DNA from 3 places in the Pseudobacillus sp. FSL P4-0506 genome. Region 1 is predicted to be linked to each of the others. Evidence: riboswitches for the same ligand, from Rfam matches in the RefSeq annotation. Region 1 holds a riboswitch; each other region holds the start of a gene.

Evidence for each region. Region 1 has a riboswitch for cyclic di-GMP ahead of MKZ02_RS18825 (class I adenylate-forming enzyme family protein). Riboswitches for the same ligand answer to the same signal wherever they lie in the genome.
Region 2: another riboswitch for cyclic di-GMP. It lies ahead of MKZ02_RS21965 (sensor domain-containing protein); the one in region 1 lies ahead of MKZ02_RS18825 (class I adenylate-forming enzyme family protein).
Region 3: another riboswitch for cyclic di-GMP. It lies ahead of MKZ02_RS13355 (sensor domain-containing protein); the one in region 1 lies ahead of MKZ02_RS18825 (class I adenylate-forming enzyme family protein).

What each region holds. Positions count from the first base shown of each region.
Region 1 covers NZ_JBBOOI010000001.1:3,807,224-3,814,878, forward strand. Annotated here, with positions in the region: gene MKZ02_RS18810 (type III polyketide synthase) at 1-997, opposite strand, end outside; gene MKZ02_RS18815 (PaaI family thioesterase) at 1,263-1,679, shown strand; gene MKZ02_RS18820 (aldehyde dehydrogenase family protein) at 1,808-3,250, opposite strand; gene MKZ02_RS18825 (class I adenylate-forming enzyme family protein) at 3,621-5,120, opposite strand; cyclic di-GMP riboswitch class I at 5,564-5,651, opposite strand; gene MKZ02_RS18830 (hypothetical protein) at 5,946-6,281, opposite strand; gene MKZ02_RS18835 (S-layer homology domain-containing protein) at 6,588-7,655, shown strand, end outside.
Region 2 covers NZ_JBBOOI010000002.1:7,360-15,014, reverse strand. Annotated here, with positions in the region: gene MKZ02_RS21975 (TrmB family transcriptional regulator) at 28-855, shown strand; gene MKZ02_RS21970 (response regulator transcription factor) at 1,225-1,392, opposite strand; cyclic di-GMP riboswitch class II at 2,057-2,139, shown strand; gene MKZ02_RS21965 (sensor domain-containing protein) at 2,213-4,369, shown strand; gene MKZ02_RS21960 (methyl-accepting chemotaxis protein) at 4,429-6,159, shown strand; gene MKZ02_RS21955 (late competence development ComFB family protein) at 6,395-6,553, shown strand; gene MKZ02_RS21950 (response regulator transcription factor) at 7,231-7,655, shown strand, end outside.
Region 3 covers NZ_JBBOOI010000001.1:2,638,790-2,646,444, reverse strand. Annotated here, with positions in the region: gene MKZ02_RS13365 (amidohydrolase) at 1-1,395, opposite strand, end outside; gene MKZ02_RS13360 (sigma-54 interaction domain-containing protein) at 1,802-3,172, opposite strand; gene MKZ02_RS13355 (sensor domain-containing protein) at 3,466-5,589, opposite strand; cyclic di-GMP riboswitch class II at 5,677-5,760, opposite strand; gene MKZ02_RS13350 (MogA/MoaB family molybdenum cofactor biosynthesis protein) at 6,010-6,531, opposite strand; gene moaA (GTP 3',8-cyclase MoaA) at 6,556-7,566, opposite strand; gene MKZ02_RS13340 (molybdenum cofactor guanylyltransferase) at 7,625-7,655, opposite strand, start outside.

The sequences.
Region 1 (7,655 bases):
CCTGTTCACCAGAAGCAGGCTGCTGACTCATCACTTCCTTTAAAACGTATAGCACTGTCGGAGAGGACATGTTCCCATGAGAGGCTAACACGTTTCTTGATGGGGCCGTTTTCTCTTTTGGAAATCCTAGTGACTTTTCGTAGGCATCAATTACTTTTTTTCCACCTGGATGGGCAATAAAGTGGTCGATTTCAATTAATTCTTTGCCGAGCTTACCTAAAAAAAGAGCGGCATTGGGCTTTAACCAGTTTTCAATAATATTCGGAATATCCCTAGAGAAAACGACGTGCAGCCCTCCTTCTTTTACATCCCAGCCCATAACGTCTTCAGCATCAGGCATTAGTGTGGACTGTGTATCTTTAGTAAAGAATCCTGCTCCCTCAACTTGTGCCTCTTCACCAGTAACTAGCGCACACGCTGCACCATCGGCAAATAAGGACGTGCCGATCAAATTGCTTTTTGACATATCAGCATGCTGAAAAGTTAAGCTACATAATTCGACGCAGAGTACGAGCACTTTAGCGCCCGGATAAGCAAGACAATAATCATGTGCCCGGCTGATCCCTGCTGCACCACCTGCACAACCGAGTCCCCAAAGTGGGATTCTCTTTATATGAGCAGGAAATTTTAGTTCATTCATAATACGGGCATCAATAGTCGGTGTCGCCATTCCCGAGCTGGAGACAAAAATTAAGGCATCAATGTCCTCTTTATTGATCTTGGCTTCTTGCAAGCACTTTGTGACAGCTCTGCTTCCGAGACGGACAGATTCTTCAATATATTTCTGATTTTTTTCCTCTAATCCTCTCTCTTTCTCAAACCATGATAATGGAGCTGCAAAATATCGGCTTTCAATTTGTCCGTTACCGAATACCCGCAATAGTCGCTCAATATCGGTGTAATGCTCTCCAAACAAACTCCTTACAACTTTTACTACTTCTTTTTGATCAAAACGATACGGCGGATTCTCAGTCACTACACTCCGAATAAACGGCATCTCTTTCTCATCCCTTCTGCCAACTAAATAATTTACTTGTATCTTTCCCTCTTTAAATGGCTCATACACCCGTCTGTATTGGTTTTTGAAGAGTTTGTTCATCCTCTGTGCCGCCACATTAATTTATCCTTCTAGTGTATAAATTCAATGTAACACTCTTTTTACGATCGTTCATTTAATGTTAATGCAGGAGATCTAGCATACGTTGACGAATAGTTTATTTATTGTTTTGAAAGCGCTTATTTATATAGGAGGATGGATAAGAATGATTAAGACGATTAATTTAAATGAAGTGATCCGCGGGGAAAGTGCTCCACCGGCCTGCGATACAACACTTGGTGTAAAAGTAGTGGAAGCAGGGGAAGGGTATTCAAAAGGAACCTGGTCGATTGAGGACCGGCTGCTAAATGGGAATGGTGTCATCATGGGAGGTTTCGTAGCAGCGGCGGCTGATATTATGATGGCTTATGCCATTACTCCGTTATTGCATGAAAACCAAACGTTTGCGTCAATTAACTTGCAAACAACTTTTCACCGCCCTACCTTTACCGGCGAAGTGGACATCGAAGTCAAGGTAGAGAAGTTCGGTCGCACGGTTTCCTATCTGACTGCAGAATTAAAACAAAATGGGAAATTGACTGCAAGTGTGACTTCTTCTGTTATGATCATGGAGAAAAAGTGAAAATCAATTACCTATTTACCTGCTACTAGCGATATGATTTAAACAAGCGAGGTCTATTTCTACGACATAACAGCCCCTTTGACGAAGCTGTCAGAGGGGCTGTTCCTTGTTCTTTTAATAAGAAGAAATTACATTCGATCCATGTAAACCGTTTTAACCTGTGTATAAAACTCAATTGCCGTTTTGCCTTGTTCGCGTGAACCCGTGCTGGATGCTTTACAGCCGCCAAACGGAACTTGCGGCTCAGCACCAGCTGTTTCTGAATTTACATGAATAATCCCTGCTTCAATGTCATCCGCAAAGCGATGAGCAAAGGTAAGATTATTTGTACAGATAGCTGCACTTAAACCATATTCTGTATCATTAGCCATATCAATTGCCTGTTCATAGCTCTTTACTTTGAATAAGGCAATGACAGGTCCGAAAATTTCTTCCCTGGCAATTCGAGCATTCCGAGATACATTTTCAAAAATGGTTGGCTGCACATAAAAACCGCTGGCAAGCTCTTCATTCGCTGCCATCTCGCCTCCGCACAGAAGAGTCGCTTCTTTCTTGCCAGCTTCTATCATAGCTAGCACGCCGTCTCTTTGGTTTTTTGATACTGCCGGTCCCATAAATGAATCTGCTTCAAGGGGATTTCCCACTTTTAATTCTTTCGTACGTTCAACTAAACGATCACGAAATGCTTCATAGATTCCCTCTTCGACAATCACACGACTCGTTGCCGTACATTTTTGTCCGGTAGATTTAAAAGCGCCATTTATAGCAATACTCACAGCTTTTTCTACATCAGCATCTGCGAGTACGATCAATGGGTTTTTTCCACCCATTTCTAACTGCGCCTTTTTCCCATTTGCTGTTGCTTGATTTTGAATTTGCAAACCAACCTGATTAGAGCCGGTGAAAGAAATAGCTTTGATTCCCGGGTTTTCTACAAGCTCATTGCCGACTACCGACCCTCTTCCGAATACACAGTTTACAACACCCGCTGGCATCCCAGCTTCGTCAAAGGCTTTCATGACGTGATAAACAGACTTCGGAGTAAGATCTGCTGGCTTAATCACTATTGTGTTTCCATAAATAAGAGCTGGTGCGAGTTTCCAAACTGGAATAGCGATTGGAAAGTTCCAAGGAGTAATTAATGCAATTGGGCCAAGTGGGACACGGTTCGTATATAAAAGTGTGTCTGCATTGGCAGATGGAATCACGTCACCGATTGGCTGAAGACCTTCTGCTGCGTAATACTCTAGAATACTAATGGCACGCTGTGTCTCTCCAATTGATTCTGCAAGTGTTTTACCTTCTTCAAGCGCCAAGTCCCGCCCTACTTCTTCTATATTTTCACTTAAGATCGCTGCTGCCTTACGCAGATAGGATGCCCGTGTTTGGGAAGAGCATTTTTTCCATGACAAAAACGCTTCCTTCGCTGCTGCTACTGCTTCTTGAACATCCTCTTTTGAGCTAGAAGGAAATTCCCCTAGAATTTCTCCATTATGAGGACTTGTATTTTCTTTGTATTCCCCTGTAATTGGTTCTTTCCACTGTCCATTAATGTAATTTAAATAACGCATTGTTTCTCCTCCTCTTTCAACAATAATCACTTATACTGCTTTATCAAAAAAGCAATCGGGCATCTGTTCCTATCAGTTTGTCTATCTATCGTTCACTCGCAAATGAGTGGCAATGTTTCCCCAGACTATGCCGAAAAGTGAGAGGGAATGCGGATTCTACATTTGGTAAAAGTGTCGTGAATAGTGGAACTTTTTTTAGTTTAGCATATTTTCAGTTATTAGAAATAGCGAAATGGTTGTCTTGCAATCAAATGTTAGATGATTTTTCAGAGACCTGTACTTCATTCTGATTTCCTTCCTCTTCAGCTATGTATGAGCTTTTTAAAAGGAATGCTTTTATTAAGATAAACCGTCTCACCATGTAAAAGAATTAACTCTTTTCTTCAATATTCGCAATTAATTTTTGCGCCTCTTGCTTTAAGGTCACTTTATCCACTTTTCCTTGAACTAAAGGAATATCTTCCAAAATAAAAATCTTATCCGGAACCTTGAAACTGGCCAAACGGTCTCTACAATAATTGTAAATCTCGCTTAATGGAATTTCTTTCTTTTTGATAATAAAAGCAATGACTTGTTCGCCAAAGATGGCATGAGGCATTCCTAAAACCGCTGCTTTTTCTACTGCTTCATGCTTCGTTAGCATTTGTTCAATTTCGCCCGGGATAACCTGTTGTCCGCCTTTCTTGATCATATCTTTTTTTCGACCAACGACTTTAATTTTTTGCTCACTCGTGATTTTCGCCAAATCTCCTGTACTAAACCAGCCTTCTTTATACAGTTCTTCTGTTAGCTCCGGGCATTTATAATAGCCAAGAAATTTACAAGGTGTTTTAAAATGTAATTCACCTACGCCTTCTTTGGATAGATTCTCCAAATTATACGCCACTCCAGGTGTTAACGACCATTCTACTCCCTCCCGAATATCAGACTCTGTGTACATAAGGGCTCCTAATTCCGAGAGACCATACATACTAGTGATTTTACAATGATGTAAGGGGTCAAGTCCTTCAAAAAATTCGGCCGTAATCATTTCCCCAGCCAAGCTTACTTCCGTTAGCGATTTAAGCACAGATATATCACTAACTTTGTCAAACATACATAAAGCTTTGAATAACGAAGGACTGGTCACTAGTTTATTCGCAGGATTCCACTTCATTAGTTTTAAAATTGCCGGAAAACTAAATGATTCAGTAGCAACAATCGTGATTTGAGAATGAAGCCCCGCCAGCAGCCAGCAAAGCCCATACAACACCGATGTTGGAACCACCAGGAAAACCTTGTCTTCTTTTGAGAGGCTAGCCCCCTTAGTTAGTGCCCTTTCGGCAAACTCAAAAAAGGCTCTATCAACTATTATTCCCTTTGGTGTTCCCGTGCTGCCGGATGTGCACCCGATGATGTAAGGCGAGTGGTCCGCTTCCCTTCGTTTTGGTTTCCCAGCAATGATCTCCGTTTTCCATTCATGACCATCGGCTGATTCAATGATCGCAACCTCCTCACCCACAGAGCCTGCCCATGCCCGCACAGTTTTTTCTAAATAGAAACCGTTGTGTTCCTTGACTGTAAAGACGATATGCGGATCAATAAAGGATAGGATTTGAGTTAAATCTTCTTTTCTTAAGAGTGGGCTTATCGGGACAACTGTTCCGCCTAACTTGTTCACCGTGAGTAAGATACTTAAAAAAGTAGCCACCCCTGGTACAATGATCGCTACTTTTTTCCCTTTGATATCACCCATATCTTTCAAAATTGAATGATATTCTTTGACACTTTTCTTTAGGTCTCCTAACGTGTACGTCCCTGTTTGTGTAATTAGAGCTCTTTTAGATAAATCTGCTTCTTCACAAAAAATCCAATTATATAAATCCGTCATACGGACCTTCCTTTCGTAAGAAAACGTGCCATCTTTTCTAACATGTATAGCATGTATCAAAAAGAATGAACGCTGCTTTCAATTTCCTTTAAATTTAGACCATCAAGCACATTAGACAACTCTTGTTTTACGTTGAATTTTTATTAGTAACATAAGTTTTAAGCAAGCTTTCTATAATTAACTTTAACAGAGCAGCTTAACAAAGAGGGCGCCTTTTAAAAAAACATATTTTTTGATGCTTCGATAAATAGTTGCATGAACGCTTCTATTCTTAGAGAGTTTTTGTTAACTTATCTATTAAAAATTAAATTCCCTCTTAATATTCCGCATCTTCCCCCTACAATTTAGTGAAAGTCATACAAAAAGGCCTGCCAAAGATTGGCAGGCCTTTTTGTATCAGGGTACTCTCATAAAGAGCATCCCTGATTTTTGCCCAATCCTCTTTCTGTAACCAGGAGGCCATAGCTAAAAAATAACCGCAGGCCCTTAGCTTTGCGTCCTTATCTCTGGACAAGCTTTCCATCCTCGTTTGTAAATACAGCTTATTCCTGACAAATCTTAAGTCACAGAGCCTTCTCATGGTTATGATAATCGTTCTAAAAGTAAATGTAAACATCAATGTATAAATTAACCATTTCTTGTTCATATTTGACGAAAAGACCAATTATAGTTATTGCTTACTTCATATTTCTTCGTAGCAAGCTCTTTTATCATCGACGCTCACTTAGCTTATAAGCCCCCAAAATACATAGGCTCTTTCATTAACATTCATTAACGAGTGATGAATGGTAGAAAGAATGAAAAACTCCGGTACGTCTTCTCAGCCTATGAGTGAGCAGTTTCCTGCACACTCTCTTTTCCCTTTACTTTGTCAATCTTATCGATGAACATTTGAAACACTTTTTTCTTTTCTTCCAAATCCTTGATTTCTTCCTTTAGCTGATTAAACCTCTTTTCAAAAGGGGTATGATAAAGCTCACGGATATTGCGAATAATGTCTTCGTTAATTGTTGACTGAATCACTTGTTTAGTGATGCTGAATTTATAAGAATACACCTGTAGTTCCCGCTTGATTTCCTCGTATTCCTTATCTATATCTTTTAACAATTCGCCAATCTCGCGTTTCCATTCTTCTAAAGACTTCTTTACATGTTCCTCCATGTGTGGACTCCTTTATCCGTCATAGTATGTATCTTATTTATTGCTACCTTTCATTGTAGCAATTGAACTTTTCATCTTCTTTTCTATGAAATTACATGGAAATAAAAAATGAGTAACATCTTTTATTTTTTACCGTAACAGAAAAAAAGATTGCTGTATTTTCTTAAATCTTTTTCCTTCTATAGTAGAATGGACCCCTTATCTTGTTCTTTATTTTCTGTTACGATTAATCGGTAGATGAAAAACTATCATATTATGGAAGATTACAAAAATCATAGGAAGTTTTTTGAAAGAAAGGAGTCTATTATGAGAAAACTAACTGCGTTTTTCCTCACTCTTTTGTTGGTTCTCCCGATTATACCCTCTCCCTCTGCCGCAGATGACATCAGCGGTGCATTAGAAAAAGAAATGAGAGCGATGGTTGAGAAAGGAATTGTCTCTGGCTACGGAGAAGGACGCTATGCCCCAAAGGAAAAAGTAACAAGAGGACAATTCGCTGCTTTCTTAGCGCGAGCTCTTCATTTAAGTGGCGGAACGACAACATTTTCTGATGTTCCCCCTACATTAACACTGGCACCAAGCATCAATGCAGCAGCCCAAGCAGGGATCATTTCTGGTTATTCAAACGGGAAATTCGGTCCTGATGACTTTATCAACCGGGAACAAATGTCCGTCATGATCGACAATTCGCTTGATTTTCTTAAAGTATCGAAAATAAGAGGATCGCTTGATTTTACTGACGCCAATGAAATCACCTCCTCTATGTTCCGGTTAGCTATTGCTCACATGGTAGGACTTAATATTACCGCTGGCATTCCAAATGTTGATAAAAACAATAACAATCTCGGAACCCTTAGGTTTGAACCGAAAAGCCACACAACACGCGAACAAGCGGCGGCTTTTATTTATCGAATGCTTAAGGTTGCTGAAAAAGAAGAAGAGCCCGAGCCGGATGGGCCATTTAGAGTGGGAACAGTGGACGCAAACGGCAACCTGAATACCGGCGCTAAAAGCTTTGATACATACGAAAAAGCCGCAGCGGCTATGGCAAATGATCCGGCACAAGTTATTATGTCCGGCAACCAAATCGTTAAAATGAATGCCGGCATCGTCGTTGCTAAACCGACCGTTGAACATGCGGCCACATTAATCTATGATTCTTCATTAAAAAACTTTTATTTCAATGTGGACGCCGGAGCTTATGGTACTCCTCCAACTGAATTGGAATACGTCACATCGGATGCAGAAAAAATAGAAATCAAAATTGCTGGAAAAACAGGTTTTGTCAAGCACAGCGATGCCTACCTTTTGCCTCAACCAATGATTAAGCGTCGAGCTTATTATTCAAAAGAGAACAACGGCCAATTGGTTCAT
Region 2 (7,655 bases), on a different contig from region 1:
AGCGACTAAGGTTGTGTTGGAGGGCTTATGAAAGAAGACATTTTAGAAATATTAAAAAATCTAAATTTTACCGAGTATGAAGGGAAAGCATATCTTACTTTGTTGGAAGAATCGCCATTAACTGGCTATGCAGTAGCAAAAAATTCCGGTGTACCACGCTCAAGAATTTATGAAGTTCTGGACAGTCTTACCATGCGTGGAGACATTCTGGTTAGTCCTGGAAACACACCACAATATACACCTGTTCCTGCAAAAGAGCTAATTAAAAGCCGTCGAATGAAGGCAGAAGAGAATTTTGAAATGGCAGAAAAGTCATTAGCGGAGTTTGAACGTTCTGCAAATGACCGTGAAAACATCTGGAATATCACGGGACGCAATGAAATACTTGATAAGGTAAAAGCTTGTATAGCATCTGCAAAAAAAAGAATTCTCTTAGAGATTTGGAAAGAAGAATTTGAAGAATTGGAGTCTGAACTAAGACAGGCAGCAAAAAGAGGAGTTAATGTAACGATTATTATTTATGGGGAAATCGTCTCTGATTTTGCTAATGTTTACCTCCACTATATGGGTCATGAAATTACGGAAAAGTACGGTGGACGATGGCTAGTTATTAGTGGAGATGATTCAGAAGTAGTAGCAGGTATTGTCTCACTGGAGAAAGATAGCCGTGCAGCCTGGACGATGCATGTAGGCTTAGTCATGCCCATTACAGAATTCATGATTCACCATTTGTATCTCATGGAAATTATGGAGAAACATAAAGATCTTTTAGAAGAAAGTTTTGGGAAAAAACTCGTCAATTTACGCCGCAAATTTTCTATCCATCCGAATTTTAAAAAACATTACGTGGACTAAATTTATACTATTATTGTTTTATACAATATAAGAACAAAAGCATTACTTCATAGCAAATAATGCTTTTTTCTTAAACTAACAGGTATTAGAGTTCACAGGCGCGAGCAGCTTCAACAGCCATTGAACTTCAACAATTGGGCGCGACTGCTATGCGATACAGGTAGAAAATGAGCAACTTTTTATAAAAATGAAAATAAGGCTGCTGAATAAGAATCTATTTTTGATCAACCTTTTTCCAAAACATGATTTTTGTATATGCTGCTCAATAAAATGCACCAAGATATTTTTGGTCAAATTTTATTCCAATCTAGCACTACATCTGCTCATGATCGACTCATTTTTAAATTTAAGTACATTAGCTTGAATGTATTATTGTAAACTCTCCAAATTATGTACCTTAAAACAGAGGTTTGTACGATTATTAACATCAAATTTTTCGTAAAGGCTCTGTATATGTTTTTTTATAGTATTTTCACTAATAAATAGCATGTCGGCAATTTGTTTATTGGAATATTCCTTTTTCACGTAGCGCAACACGCCTCTCTCTAGGCGTTAAGGAATTTCCAAAGAAACCGTTTTCAATAACCAGTGCTCATGCAATCTTTGCGCTAAATACCTCAATATAATTTCAAGACACATAACCTCAGTTTTATTAATTTCTTTTTTATTTTTTGAAGTAACAAAGTCCACCAATCCAACAACTCTATTATCCTTTACTAAAAATATTCCTGTGTTGTTATAGAATCCATATTTGTCATAAAGCTATTAAAATACTCACTTTTTTCATAGTCTTTTTTTGATTGAAGATCGAGAAGCCCAATTACACGGCGCTTGGGGATAATGTGTTTTAGTTTGTAAGGAACTAATTGATCCATTTCAAAATAATTGTCTAAATAATCTTTAGTAATGGGGGTACCCCTTATTAGAAATAAATGTATTTTTATGATCAAGGATAAATTAGAAAATGATCAAACCTTTTATAAAATCCAAGCTTAAATGTTCTGAATAGGAATTCACTTTGATAAAACTTTTTCAAAATGAATTCCTAATTACGATAATCTTTTTAGTGCTAAATCTGTCGAGGGGAGGGAGTATTTTACTTCTTCTATATTTTCCATTTTTTATTGACTGTTTAGGCTAAAAGAACTATTATGTTCGTAAGAAGTTATTCAATTAAGCCATTTACTACTTAATATAATAGTCATATAGAGAAGCGATGAACAGCCATTTATATCTGGGCACTTGAATGGCTTGGAGCGACTAGTGCAACCGACTCTTTTCTTAGAGTCGGTTTTTTGTCGAATGGGTTTTATTTAACTTAAACATTATATATTTCATAGAGCTGGAGGAAAATAAATTGAAAAAAGCACCTGTTACACCGGATCTTTCTGAAATTTCTCACTTGATAGAGCCATTAGATGAAAAAAATAAACCAATTGAAGCCTTGTTAAAAGAGTTAAGAGATGTCAAATATGCACTGGATCAGTCTTCTATCATTGCTATCACTGATCAAAAGGGAAGGATCTTTCATGTAAATGACCAGTTCTGTAAAATTTCCAAATATAGCCGAGAAGAATTAATAGGTCAAGACCATCGTATTTTAAATTCAGGCTATCATTCTGGGGGAATTTTCAAACAAATGTGGGCTACAATTGGATCAGGAGAAACCTGGAGAGGAGAGGTGCGGAATAGAGCGAAGGATGGTTCTTTTTACTGGGTAGATACGACGATTGTTCCATTTTTAAATGATCAGGGAAAACCATATCAATATGTGTCGATCCGAAATGATATCAGTTCTCGAAAGAAAATGGAAGAAGAAATGCGAAGAAGCGAGGAGAAATACCGTTTAATTACGGAAAACTCAGCTGACTTGATTTCAATTATTGACAAAGAAGGAAACTTTCAATACATTTCTCCTTCTCATATAACAATACTGGGGCATGACATGTGTGAACTAAAGTCTAACCAGCTCTTCAAGTGGATTCATGAAGAAGATCAAAAGATTTTATACACTGAATTAAGATTGCTAGCTAAAAAGAAAAAAATGTCTTCGCAGATAGAGTTTCGTATTAGAACGAGCAGAAATCAGTATAAGGATATGGAAGCAAGAATTAGTCCCATTATGAACGGGGACAGAAAAGCAAAAGATTTCGTGTTTATCATGAGAGACATAACCGATCGGAAAAAGTCGGAAAAAATGATTTATCATTTAGCCTATCATGATACTTTGACCGATCTGCCGAACCGCAGATTGTTTATGAAGCATTTGCGGGAGGAGATTAAGAAAGCAAAAAGTTCCTCTTCTCAGCTTGCTGTAATGTTTATTGATTTAGATCGATTCAAATTTGTGAATGATTCATGGGGGCATGAGAATGGCGATTTCATTTTAACTAAAGCAGCCGAGCGTATTAAAAAGTCACTTCGTTCATCGGATTTAGTTGCCCGATTAGGAGGCGATGAATTCACTGTACTGCTAAGTGGCATATCCAAAATAGAAGAACTGGAGCGGCTGGTGGAACGGATTCATTTAGACTTCCAAGAACCGTTAGAAATCGCCGGCCAGATGTATACACCTTCCTGTAGTATCGGTATTGCGACCTTTCCGCAAGATGGAGAGAAAGCTGGTGAACTGTTGAGCAAAGCAGATACCGCTCTTTATTTTGTAAAAGAACGAGGCCGGAACGGATATGCCTTTTTCGAAGCAGAAATGGAAGAAAAGTCATTGGAGCGTATTTTATTAGAGAATGAGTTGAGAAAAGCGATTCAGCTTGAGCAGTTTCATATTGATTATCAACCGAAAATAGATCTTTCAAAAAACATATTAATTGGAATGGAAGCGCTCGTGCGTTGGAATCATCCAGAACTGGGGAAGATTTCTCCCAATAATTTTATTCCCTTGGCTGAAGAAACAGGAATAATTATCCCTTTAGGGGAATGGGTACTGCGCCGTGGGTGTGAACAAAATAAAGAATGGCAAGATAAGGGTTATACTCCGCTAAAGATATCCATCAATTTGTCTGCGCGCCAAATCTCGGACCCTGATATTGTAAGGAAAATTGAAAAGATTCTAATAGAAACCAGATTGGAGCCGAAATGGCTTGAGATTGAAGTGACAGAAAGTGTATTTGTTAATATTGAAAATGCAATAACTATTTTACAACAACTTAGAGATTTGGGGATTCATATCTCTATTGATGACTTTGGAACAGGGTACAGTTCATTTAGCTATATTAAGCATTTACCTGTCGATACGCTGAAAATTGATGCTTCGTTCATTCGGGATATTCATCAAAATAAGGAAAGTCAGGCTATTGTGCAAGCTGTCTTGACACTTTCACAAACCCTTGGCATCAATGTGATTGCAGAAGGGGTTGAAAATCAGGGACAGCTAAATGTTCTGAGAGAGGATGGCTGTCTCCAAGGGCAAGGTTTTTTATTTAGTAAGCCTTTGTCTAGTCAGGACTTTGAAGAGTATTTAAAAGAATCTGCCAGAGGTACGGGAATTAAGAGATAGATTAAAGAAGATGCATTAACGACAACGAGCAGCTATATAAGGATTGAGGGAGGAAAAGTATGAAGCTTTTTTCAAAGAAAACAAAGTCATGGATGGACTATTTGGATAATTCTGCGGCAAAAGAGATATCTACAGTAGGAGAAAGGGTGAAAGAACGGCTGGCATTTATGGGAGTCAGCCAAGAAACGCTGGATCATGTGAAGGAAGCTCTGCCCATTCTTCTTCCTTATAAAGAAGAAATAGTGAATCAATTTTACGAGCATATTACTTCTGTAGATCACCTTAAACAAATGATCACAGAACATTCTACAGTTGAGCGCTTAAGGCTGACAATGGAAAGGTATGTTGAGCAGCTCCTCCGAGCGGACGTTGATAAAGAATATATACTGACGAGAATCGTGGTTGGCCAGGTGCACAGCCGCATCCATCTGACAGCAGAACACTTTATTGCTGCGCATCATCTGCTGATTCAAATTATGACAACAATATTGATGGAGAAACTCCATCCGCATCCTAACCAAATGATGAAGATAGTTCTTGCCGTTCAGAAACTAGCAGCCTTCGACCAGCAGCTTATCGTTGAGGTTTACATGGAAGAAACATTTAAATCTTTTCTATTTGGTGTTTCTGACATGCTCAATGACATGACACAGCTGAATACAACAAAGCAGCTGATCACAGAAATGGACAATATAGTGAAGGAAAGTCATAATGTTACAGCTGCTGCCGAGGAAGTGAGCGCCTCTATTATGGAAGTAGCCGATCATTCCGTCAAAGTAGCTGAAAGAACAGATGAAGCCGTTCAATCGGCTGAGCAAAGCAAACAGGTTATTAATGAAGCCTTACAGGATATTCAAAAAGTGGGTCATGTCTACCGTGATGTGACGAGACAAGTCAATCAACTAAATGAGGAAATTGAGCAAATTCAAAGTGTAGTAAAAGTGATTCAAGAAATTACAGATCAAACGAATTTACTTGCTCTAAACGCGAGTATTGAAGCAGCGCGTGCCGGAGAACATGGAAAAGGCTTTGCGGTTGTAGCGAAAGAGGTTCGGAAGTTAGCTGAACATACAAAAGAACAAACCATGCAGATTACCGTCAATATGGAATCTTTGCAAAGCGTTTCTCATCAAGTGACACAACAAATGGGCAGCACTGAAAAGCTGGTTGAGCGAAGTGTTAAAGAAGCCCAGTATGCGGATGAAGCATTAGAAAAAATCGTCTCAACCATGCAGAAAATCAACCAATCGACTTCACAAATTGCGGCAATGACGGAGGAGCAGACTTCTGCGATTATGGAAATTGCCCAACGAAATTCAGCGATGCTTGATCTTGGTACTTTATCTCAAGATATTGCCAAGAGAACGGCTCAAGTAATCTTTGAACTAAGCAAACAGATGGATAAGTATCGCCGCACCTTCTTTGAAACAAATATTAGACTAAATGCCAAAGATGTTATTAAGGTGGCCAAAACAGATCACCTTCTTTGGAAATGGAAGGTTTATAATATGCTGCTTGAGATAGAAACGCTTGATTCGAATCAGGTCTCATCCTATGAAGCGTGCAGGCTCGGTCAATGGTATTACGGCGAGCTACCTCCGTACATTAAAAACCAATCCGCGTTTCAACAGCTCGAAGAGCCTCACCAAGCTGTACATTATTATGCAAAGCAAGCTGTAGAAAGCTACGAACAAGGAAATCTTCCTGAAGCTCAACATGCCTTTGAACAGCTTCAGGAAGCTTCTGATCATGTTATTTCCTTGTTATCTCAGTTGGAAAAAATGATCTAGCAACGTTATACATTGGATGAAACATCTGTTCTTTCTATAACAAGATAGAAAGAACAGTGTACGAAACTGAAGTGAACATACAAAGTTAGACACAGAAATCAGGCAGCTGCTTGGACAATTTGATGGGCATAGGAGCGGCCCTTCACAGCTTAAAAGTGCAGAATAATTTGTTCTTCTAAATAATCATTGATATTTTTTAGCCGCTTCATAATGAAAGAGAAATGAGGGATTAAAAATGGCTGTGCACAATGTAATGGAAGGTGTCATCAAAGGAATAGTTGCAGAGCATTTAGACCGCTTGCATCTTTCTTGTAAATGTGAGAAGTGCCGAGAGGTTATTTTAGCGCTTTCACTAAATAAAGTACGTCCAAAATATATTGTTAAGGACAGTTAGCGTCCTCTAGTGGAGGCAATGCACACGGTTGTGAATACCCAAGAAAACGATAATACAATAGCTATCGTTGCTCAAGCTGCAGCACAAGTTTCTTCAAATAAACGCTGTACCAATATAGAATAAACACAAGATTCATTTACAAGCTTATCAACTAAGTAATTTTCAAGTAAATTATAGGCAAAGAAAAGGAATCTTTGTATTTCAAGTGTTTCATGTTGCCGGAGGTAAAGTTAAAGCAGGAATGGATGATTACTAAGAAAAATTCAAAATGAAAGACGAATTCATCCGTTATTAGGGTCTCGGAGACATTACATACTATCGAAATCATGTGAATTCAATGATTTTTATAAATAAAGGATGATCATCAAATTGCCCAAATTCTTAACTTTAATGCTAAGAATTCGGGCTTTTCCTGTTGAAAGCTCCTTATCGTTATAAAGGTGCAATTTTTGAATACCATCTTGAGTACAGGTTACGAGAAATTAAGTGATAACAATGTATCGGACAATAAATGGTTGGTTGAATTCACTGACACTCAAATGGTGAAAAGTCTAAGTGAAGATGTAATGATAAAAGTAAAACAATTAAAGAATCTTATAAAACTCTTAAGATTTTCTTAAATACTTGTCATAAACATTTTGCATAGTTGTTAATAGAGGAAAGGGAGGAAAAGTGATATGAAAAAGAAAATCCTAATCGTTGAGGATGAGAAGAAGATTGCCCGGATTCTTTCACTAGAGCTAGAGCATGAGGGATACGAAGTTGAGGCCGTGGAAAATGGAAAGGAAGCCTTAAAACGCGTAAAGGAAGGCGAATGGAACCTCGTTTTACTGGATGTTATGCTCCCTGAAATGAGCGGTTTTGAGGTCCTGCGACGGGTTCGCTTAGAGGATGAAAAAACGCCCATTATCTTGGTTACAGCCCGTAATTCTGTATACGATAAAGTGAATGGGCTTGATCATGGTGCAAATGACTATATTACAAAACCCTTTGAGATGGAGGAACTATTAGCAAGAGTCAGATCAGCTCTTAGGGTCTCGGAATTAAAAATGAAGTTGAATTCGACCAATTCCTTAAAAATCATCGATGACTTAGAGGTTGA
Region 3 (7,655 bases), 1.2 Mb from region 1:
CCTCTCATCTTGTCCAGTGTCCGTTCCATCATATGCCTTGCGTGTAATAGCTGATTTAATTCCAAGGAATGGATTTACCGGGTCAGCCCATGCTGTTCCTGGGGCATCAGATGAAAAGGCGACTTCTATGCCCTCTTTTAGCATCGATTTTATAGGATAAGTGCTTTTTGTCCTTTCCGCTCCTAAGTTTTTCAAATAGCTCTCTATTTCGGCATATAGGAAAACCGGTTGTGTAACAATGCCAATTCTGGCTTTAGCCATGCGTTTCATCGCTTGTTTAGTAGGCAAAGTAACATGCTCGATTCTGACGGATGGAGCGTCCTCCAGCCAGCCTTCTTTATCATAGAACGTATCAACAATTAAGTCGATCGCTTGCTCCCCCATCGCATGAATCACTAACTGAATGCCGTATTGTTTAGCCGCTTCACCCGCAGCCAATAATTCTGCTTTTGACGTAGTAGCAATTCCGCCATTTTCTCCTTCACCCAAAAATGGCGGATTCACCCATGCTGTCTGTCCAGAAATGCTTCCATCTGAAAACAGTTTGATTCCGCCAATATGAATAGGATTCTCTCGATTTGTTCGCTCCTTATCTTGAATCGGTCGTTTTTGTAAATCTTCCCATAGGTAGTAAAGCACCGTGCGTTGCTTCAACCCTTTTTCACGGCCTTGATTGTACATCTCCAAGTAATCAACCGGTTCTACTCTAGCCATTAAATCGGTCACCGCTGTAATGCCATGAGCAAGTAATTTAGGACTTAGCTCGGCTAATGCTAAAGCATCCTCTTCAATTGTCTGAACAGGCATAATTTTAAATACTAATTCCCTTGCACTTTCACGCAAAACGCCTGTCGGTTCGCCATTTTCATCCTTATCAATTTGTCCACCCGGAGGATTTGGCGTATCTTTTGTGATGCCGGCCATCTCTAATACTTTGCTATTCACCGTAGCAATATGAACACATGAGCGACTGGCAATCACAGGCACATCTGGAGCAGCTTTATCGAGATCCCAACGTGTCGGCATCCGACCTTCCGCTAATTTCCCCTCATCATATCCCCAGCATTGAATCCAGGAGCCCTCCTTCAAATTCTTTCTCGCTTCCTGAATCTTTTCAATCAACTCAGCGATAGAATAGACATTCGGAGGAAGAGCAGCAATTTGCTTTGAATACATAGCTAAATGCCATGGGTGAAGATGAGCATCAATGAGTCCCGGAAGTACCCGTTGACCTTGAAGATCGATGACATCACCTGCTGTTAAGGCAACCTCCTCCTGTTTGCCAACCCATATAATTTTGCCATCTTGCACCTTCATAGCAGTTGCATATGGTTGGTCGGAATTAGATGTGAAGATTTTGCCGTTTATAAAAGTTATTATGCCTTGGTTGTTCATTTCTATCGTTTTCCTTCCCAAATTAAATTATTAGATGCTTACTTTTCGATTTGCCCACTTATTTCTTGGCAGACCCTCAACGCTCACCTACTCAATCCCTACTAAAGATTGAATGATCCGCTTTCATTTTCTTGTTTTTATTGGTGTGTTGTTGCTTAAGTCATCCAAAATAAAAGCGGTTGCGCCGTATATGCTTGCGCATGTTAATTAATAATTTTGCTGACGTTATATTCAAATGCAATTAATGTGCCAATTTTATCAGGAATATATCCTTCCACTCTTCCCCATTGCTTTATGACTGGAAAACGGCTGACTTATTTAAAGTTTGTCAAAGCGATTGGCGAAAGAATTTTCTTTCTCCACACAAAAAAGAGGGAGAAAATTCTCCCTCCCTCGTAAAAAAATTTTACCGCAATCTGTATTTATCCATTTTGTATTTTAATGATTGTTTAGAAAGCCCGAGTCTTCTTGCTGTCTGAGCTATGACCCCATTGGCCTGTTCCAACTCACCCATAATAATTTTTTTCTCATAATCCTCTACTGCTTCACGAAGAGAATGAATGGTAGCACTTATTCTATTAGCTTCAGGAACAGGCCGTTTATATTCCCGAATCCTCTTCGGGATATCTTCTAGTGTAATCCGATGGTCATTTGCCTGATTAAAGGCAGTCTCTACTGCGTTTTTTAATTCCCTAATATTCCCCGGCCAGTCATAGGCTTTAAAGCAATCCATCACTTCCTGATCAATCTCATCGATAAAAATATTCATATTATTATTATAGAAGTTGACATAATGCTCCAATAGTACTTCAATATCTTCCTGTCGTTCCTTTAAGTTGGGTAGATCAATTTGGACCACCCCTAGCCGATAATAAAGATCTTCTCTCATTCTCTTCTCGGCAATTAGTAGATCAGGATCCTCATTTGTCGCTGAGATCACTCTTAAATCCACCTTAATATTTTTTTTGCCCCCTATGCGCCTAACGGACTTTTCTTCAATTGCTTTTAGAAGTTTTACCTGAAGGCCAATCTCTAAAGAATTAATTTCATCCAAGAACAGCGTTCCGCCCTCCGCTTGTTCAAATAGGCCTTGTTTATCTTCTGCCCCGGTAAAACTCCCTTTCGTTGTTCCAAATAACGTGCTTTCGAGCAAGTTAGCGGGAACGGCTCCACAATTTAAAGAAACGAAAGGCTGGCTGTATCTGTCACTTAAATTATGTATAGCTTGGGCAATAACTTCTTTTCCTGTTCCTGTCCTTCCGTAAATAAGTACAGTTGAATCCGTTTTTGAAATTTTTTCGATTTTATTTTTAATAGCTATCATAGTTGGATTGACGGTGATAATATCATCAATTGTATAAATGGTATCATTTTTACGGTACACTTTATGGCGAGCATACTTATCCATATGCTGAATATTTTCTTTCGGAAAAAAGTGTTTAGAAAACTCAACCGCTCCAATAATTCTATCTCCTTCTTTGATTGGGTAAGTCGAATTAACCGATACTACTACATTTCCTTTTGTTGTTGTAATTTCCTGTCTAATGTTACAAAGGGGACGGCCACTTCTTAATACATTCATTAACGTGCTATTTTCGTTGGTTAAATCTTTATAAAAAGAGGTGACATGTTTCCCTAGAAAGTTTTCGGGTCTGAGATGAAGCTCTTTCAATATATTTAAGTCAGCCATATCATAAAAAATAACATTTCCGTTCGCATCGACGACTAATACATTGTCGAAATCGGATAAGTTTTTAAAACTTTCTACATCAATCATCACCTTTTCTCCTCCTATCCGGTGTGAAAGTTCGTCATCTATGCAGCAGACCGCTCGTCAGTTAAAATGTCCGCTTAGAAAATTAGTGTATTCCAATTGTACCATGTCCTTTTTTGAAAATTAAAGGCTGCAAAATTTATTGCCGTGCAGATGTATGACAGATTGCTTGAATGATTAGCTGGCATAAGCATAAAAACCCTGATGGTGAGCCTATGCAAAAGCGACCCCCAGGGTTAAATAAATTATTATTCATAAACTAAATTTTTTCAACGTTCGTATTATTTTCATTCATGCTAGCCGTCTGCTTTTTCGCTTTGCCCTCTTTCGGCCGCTTCGATTAAATAGGTTTCAAAGTCTTCTCCTGACAACGGTTTGCTAAATAAAAACCCTTGTCCTTGGCTGCAGCCATCCTCATTCAGTACATCTAATTGCTCCTGGCTCTCCACCCCTTCAGCAATAACATTGATCCCAAGCGTCCGTGCAAGTGTTAAAACAGCTTGTACAATTGCCTGACTTTCTTCATTTTGATGAATATCCCGAATGAAAGAGGCATCGATTTTCAACGTATCCACAGGTAAATATTTAATGTAGCTAAATGAACTATATCCAGTACCAAAGTCATCAATAGAAATATGAATACCGATGTCCCGCAGTCTTTGCAAAGTATCGGCCGCGTGATCGATATCTGCAAATACACTTTCCGTTACTTCAAGCTCCAGCCATTGTGCCTCCAATCCGGTCTCTGTTAAAATTTCTTCAATTCTCTCTATAATATTGGGATGCGCTAATTGGCGAACAGACATATTAACCGAGATTTTTAATGGTGGGTACCCTTTGTTTTGCCATTCTTTATTTTGCCTACATCCACGCCGGAGAACCCACTCTCCAAGAGGAAGAATAAGGCCCGTTTCCTCGGCAACCGGAATAAATTTATTGGGAGAGATCCTCCCCAGCTCCGGATGGTCCCAGCGGACAAGCGCCTCCATTCCGATGAGTTGATTTTTAGAAATATCCATTTTGGGCTGATAATCAATATGAAAATGCTCAAGCTCAATCGCTTTTCTTAATTCATTCTCCAGCAGGATGCGCTCCAAGGATTTCTCTTCCATCTCTGGTTTAAATAATGCATAGCCGTTTCTGCCCCGTTTCTTAACGGAATAAAGAGCGGTATCCGCTTTATTTAATAATTCATCTGCATCTTCACCGTTCACCGGAAAAAGCGCAATGCCAATACTGCAGGAAAGCGTATAGTGCTCGCCTGCAACTTTCAATGGTTCTTGAAAGTTAGAATGAATCCTTTTGGCAATCTGATCCAGCTCTTCCATGCCCGATACATTGTTTAGCAACACAGTAAATTCATCTCCACCCAGCCGTGCGACTAAATCACTTGGTCGCAGCGAGTTTTTAATACGGCGAGCAGCCTCAGTTAGGATAAAGTCTCCATTCTCATGTCCCCAAGAATCATTCACAAACTTAAAGCGATCCAAGTCGATAAACATAACAGCAAGCTGAGAAGAATAACTCTTAGCATGATCCACTTCTTTTCTCAATCGGTTCATGAATAATCGGCGGTTAGGCAAGTCCGTCAATGTATCATGATAAGCTAAATGATAAATCATTCTCTCTGATTTTTTCCGTTCGGTTATATCTCGCATCGCCAGCACGAAGCTTTTGATCTCACCATCTTTATCAATGACGGGATTAATCTTCGTTTCCGTGTCCTTATACGCTCCCCGGTTCGTCTTTATACGGAATTCGAGCAGCGAGGATACTTTCTTTTTAGCAGCCAGAAGCTTTAACTCTTCAGAAAGAGTCAGTTGATCTTCTTCATGCACCCATTGAAAGATCCTTCCTGACTCTAATTTCGCAAGCTCATCGCCCAACAACAATGCATGAGATGGAGACATGTAGAGGAAGCTTCCTGACTGATCAATCACTGATACCAAGTCAGATGAATTCTCTGCAATTAGTCGATATTTCCCCTCGCTCTCTCTCAATTCCTCTTCCATCTTCTTTCGAAGACTAATATCGTTTCTTATCGATGCATATTGATAAGGTTTCCCGAGATCATTCAAAAAAGGAACAATCGTTGTGTCTACCCAATAAAACGACCCATCTTTCGCCTTGTTTCTTATCTCTCCCTTCCAGATTTGACCGGAACCAATCGTTGCCCACATTTGTTTAAAAAACTCCCGTGAATGATAACCCGAATTCAATATACAGTGATCTTCACCAAGGAGTTCCTCCTCATTGTATTTAGAAATTTTGCAAAATTTTTCATTCACGTAAAGTATCTTTCCTTGATGATCGGTAATAGCGACAATAGAAGACTGATCAATTGCATATTTGACATCTGTCAACTCTTTTAAAATATTCTCCAATTGATTGTCTTCTACATTCTTAGAAGGTACAGGCATGATAAATCTCTCTCTTCTCTTTGTTTTTTCTTTTGCTGTACAATATTTACTATACATATCTGGGTATATCCAAACAAAAAAACCGACTCAAAAAAGAGTCGGTTGCACTACTCGCTCCAAGCCATTCAAGTGCCCACATACAAATGACTGTTCATCGCTTCCACCATAAGATTGTTATAAAAAAATTCCACAAATGTCTTATTAGACTAACGTTTTTTATACAATTATCATAGTTCGATATACCCGTCAAGTCAATGTCTACCGTTATTTATTTCTAGCATTATTCGTCTCTTAATGAGGCCTATTTCACAAAGAAACCTAACAATATTTATGAGGCCTAGATCAAAAACCTTGCTTTTTCCTCTGACAAGAGAAAAGGATAAATACACCTCGTCTTACTCGTTTTTTATCCTTATTCACTTATCTATCTTTATTTAATTCTGCCACAATATGGCCAACTTCACGCAAAACCAGTTTTTCCATCGCTAATGTTACTGCGCCAGTAGAACCCGGCAGCGCAAAAATGATCGTTTCTCCAGCTACACCTGCAACAGCTCGGGATAAGATAGCCGCAGAACCGATATCTTCTGTATAACTAAGATAACGAAACAACTCACCAAATCCGGTTAGCTCTTTCTCAAACAACGGTGCCACTGCTTCAATCGTCACATCCCGCTTAGCCACACCGGTGCCTCCATTAATGATAACCGCATTGATTTGGGGGTCTTCAATCCCTTGCCGAACAGCTCCTGTAATCTGTTCCTTTTCGTCAGGAACGATCTGGTAGCGTGCAATGGAATGGTGACTGTTGATTAAAAACTCTTTAATTTTTTTTCCGCTTTTATCCGTTTCTTCTGTTCGTGTATCGCTGACAGTAATCACCTGACAGACAACATGCTTTGCCGCTTGCCCTTTATGAGCATGTACTCGTCTTTCATTCATGTGAAATGGGTGCACCTCTCTTCTTTAACCGCCAATATAAGACATCTCAATTTTTGGCCGGTTCTTTGCTGTTTCTTCCGTTCGCTCATCCGAATAGCGGTCCGTTCGCGCAAGCCAAAGAGCTGACATATGATCTCTTACTTTTTCTATTGAACTCGTCGATCGGAGCACAGCCTTTAAATCGCTGCCTTTTGTAGCAAATAGACAAGTGTACAATTTTCCATCTGCAGATATTCTTGCCCGGGTACATGTCGAGCAGAATGATTCTGTCACTGAAGAAATCACACCAAACTCTCCGCTTCCATCCTTATAACGAAAACGGCTCGCTACTTCGCCGTAATACGCTTCATCTGCTGGTTCTACAGGAAATTTGCTGCTGATGAACTTGACGATTTCTTGCTTGGATACGACCGAAGAAAGCTGCCAGCCATTCGTGCTTCCTACATCCATAAATTCAATAAAACGAAGGGGAATACCTTCTTTTTTAAAATAAGTCGCCATTGGCAAAATTTGTTGCTCATTTACACCTTTTTTCACAACCATATTTATTTTAATGCCAAGGCCGGCCTTCTGCGCTGATTCAATTCCTCTCAGTACGGTTTTCACGCTGACAGATCGGCCGTTCATTTGTTTAAAAATGGTATCATCAATCGCATCCATACTAATATTCACCCGTTGCAAGCCAGACGATTTCAATGCTGTAGCATACTTGGGCAACAAGACACCATTCGTTGTTAAAGCAATATCCTTAATATTTGTCTTGGCATATAAGCCATGAATTAACTCGGGGAGGTCTTTTCTAAGCAGGGGCTCTCCTCCCGTCAACCTGACTTTCTCTACGCCAAGCTCTGTTGCTGCTTGAACGACACGGATAATTTCCTCAAACGTCAAATATTCCTCTTTCGGTAAAAACGGATAGTCTGCGCCAAAGATTTCAGCCGGCATACAATAAGAACAGCGGAAGTTACACTGATCCGTCAAGGAAATCCGAATGTCTCTTAGCGGTCTGTTAAACTGGTCTTTTACTTGTCCCATTCATTTCTCCTTTCTGGATGCCACGGCTGTGCAGATGTTTGCATGGAGGCAGAGCGCCTTACTCATCTACAAATAATTGGCGATAGGCA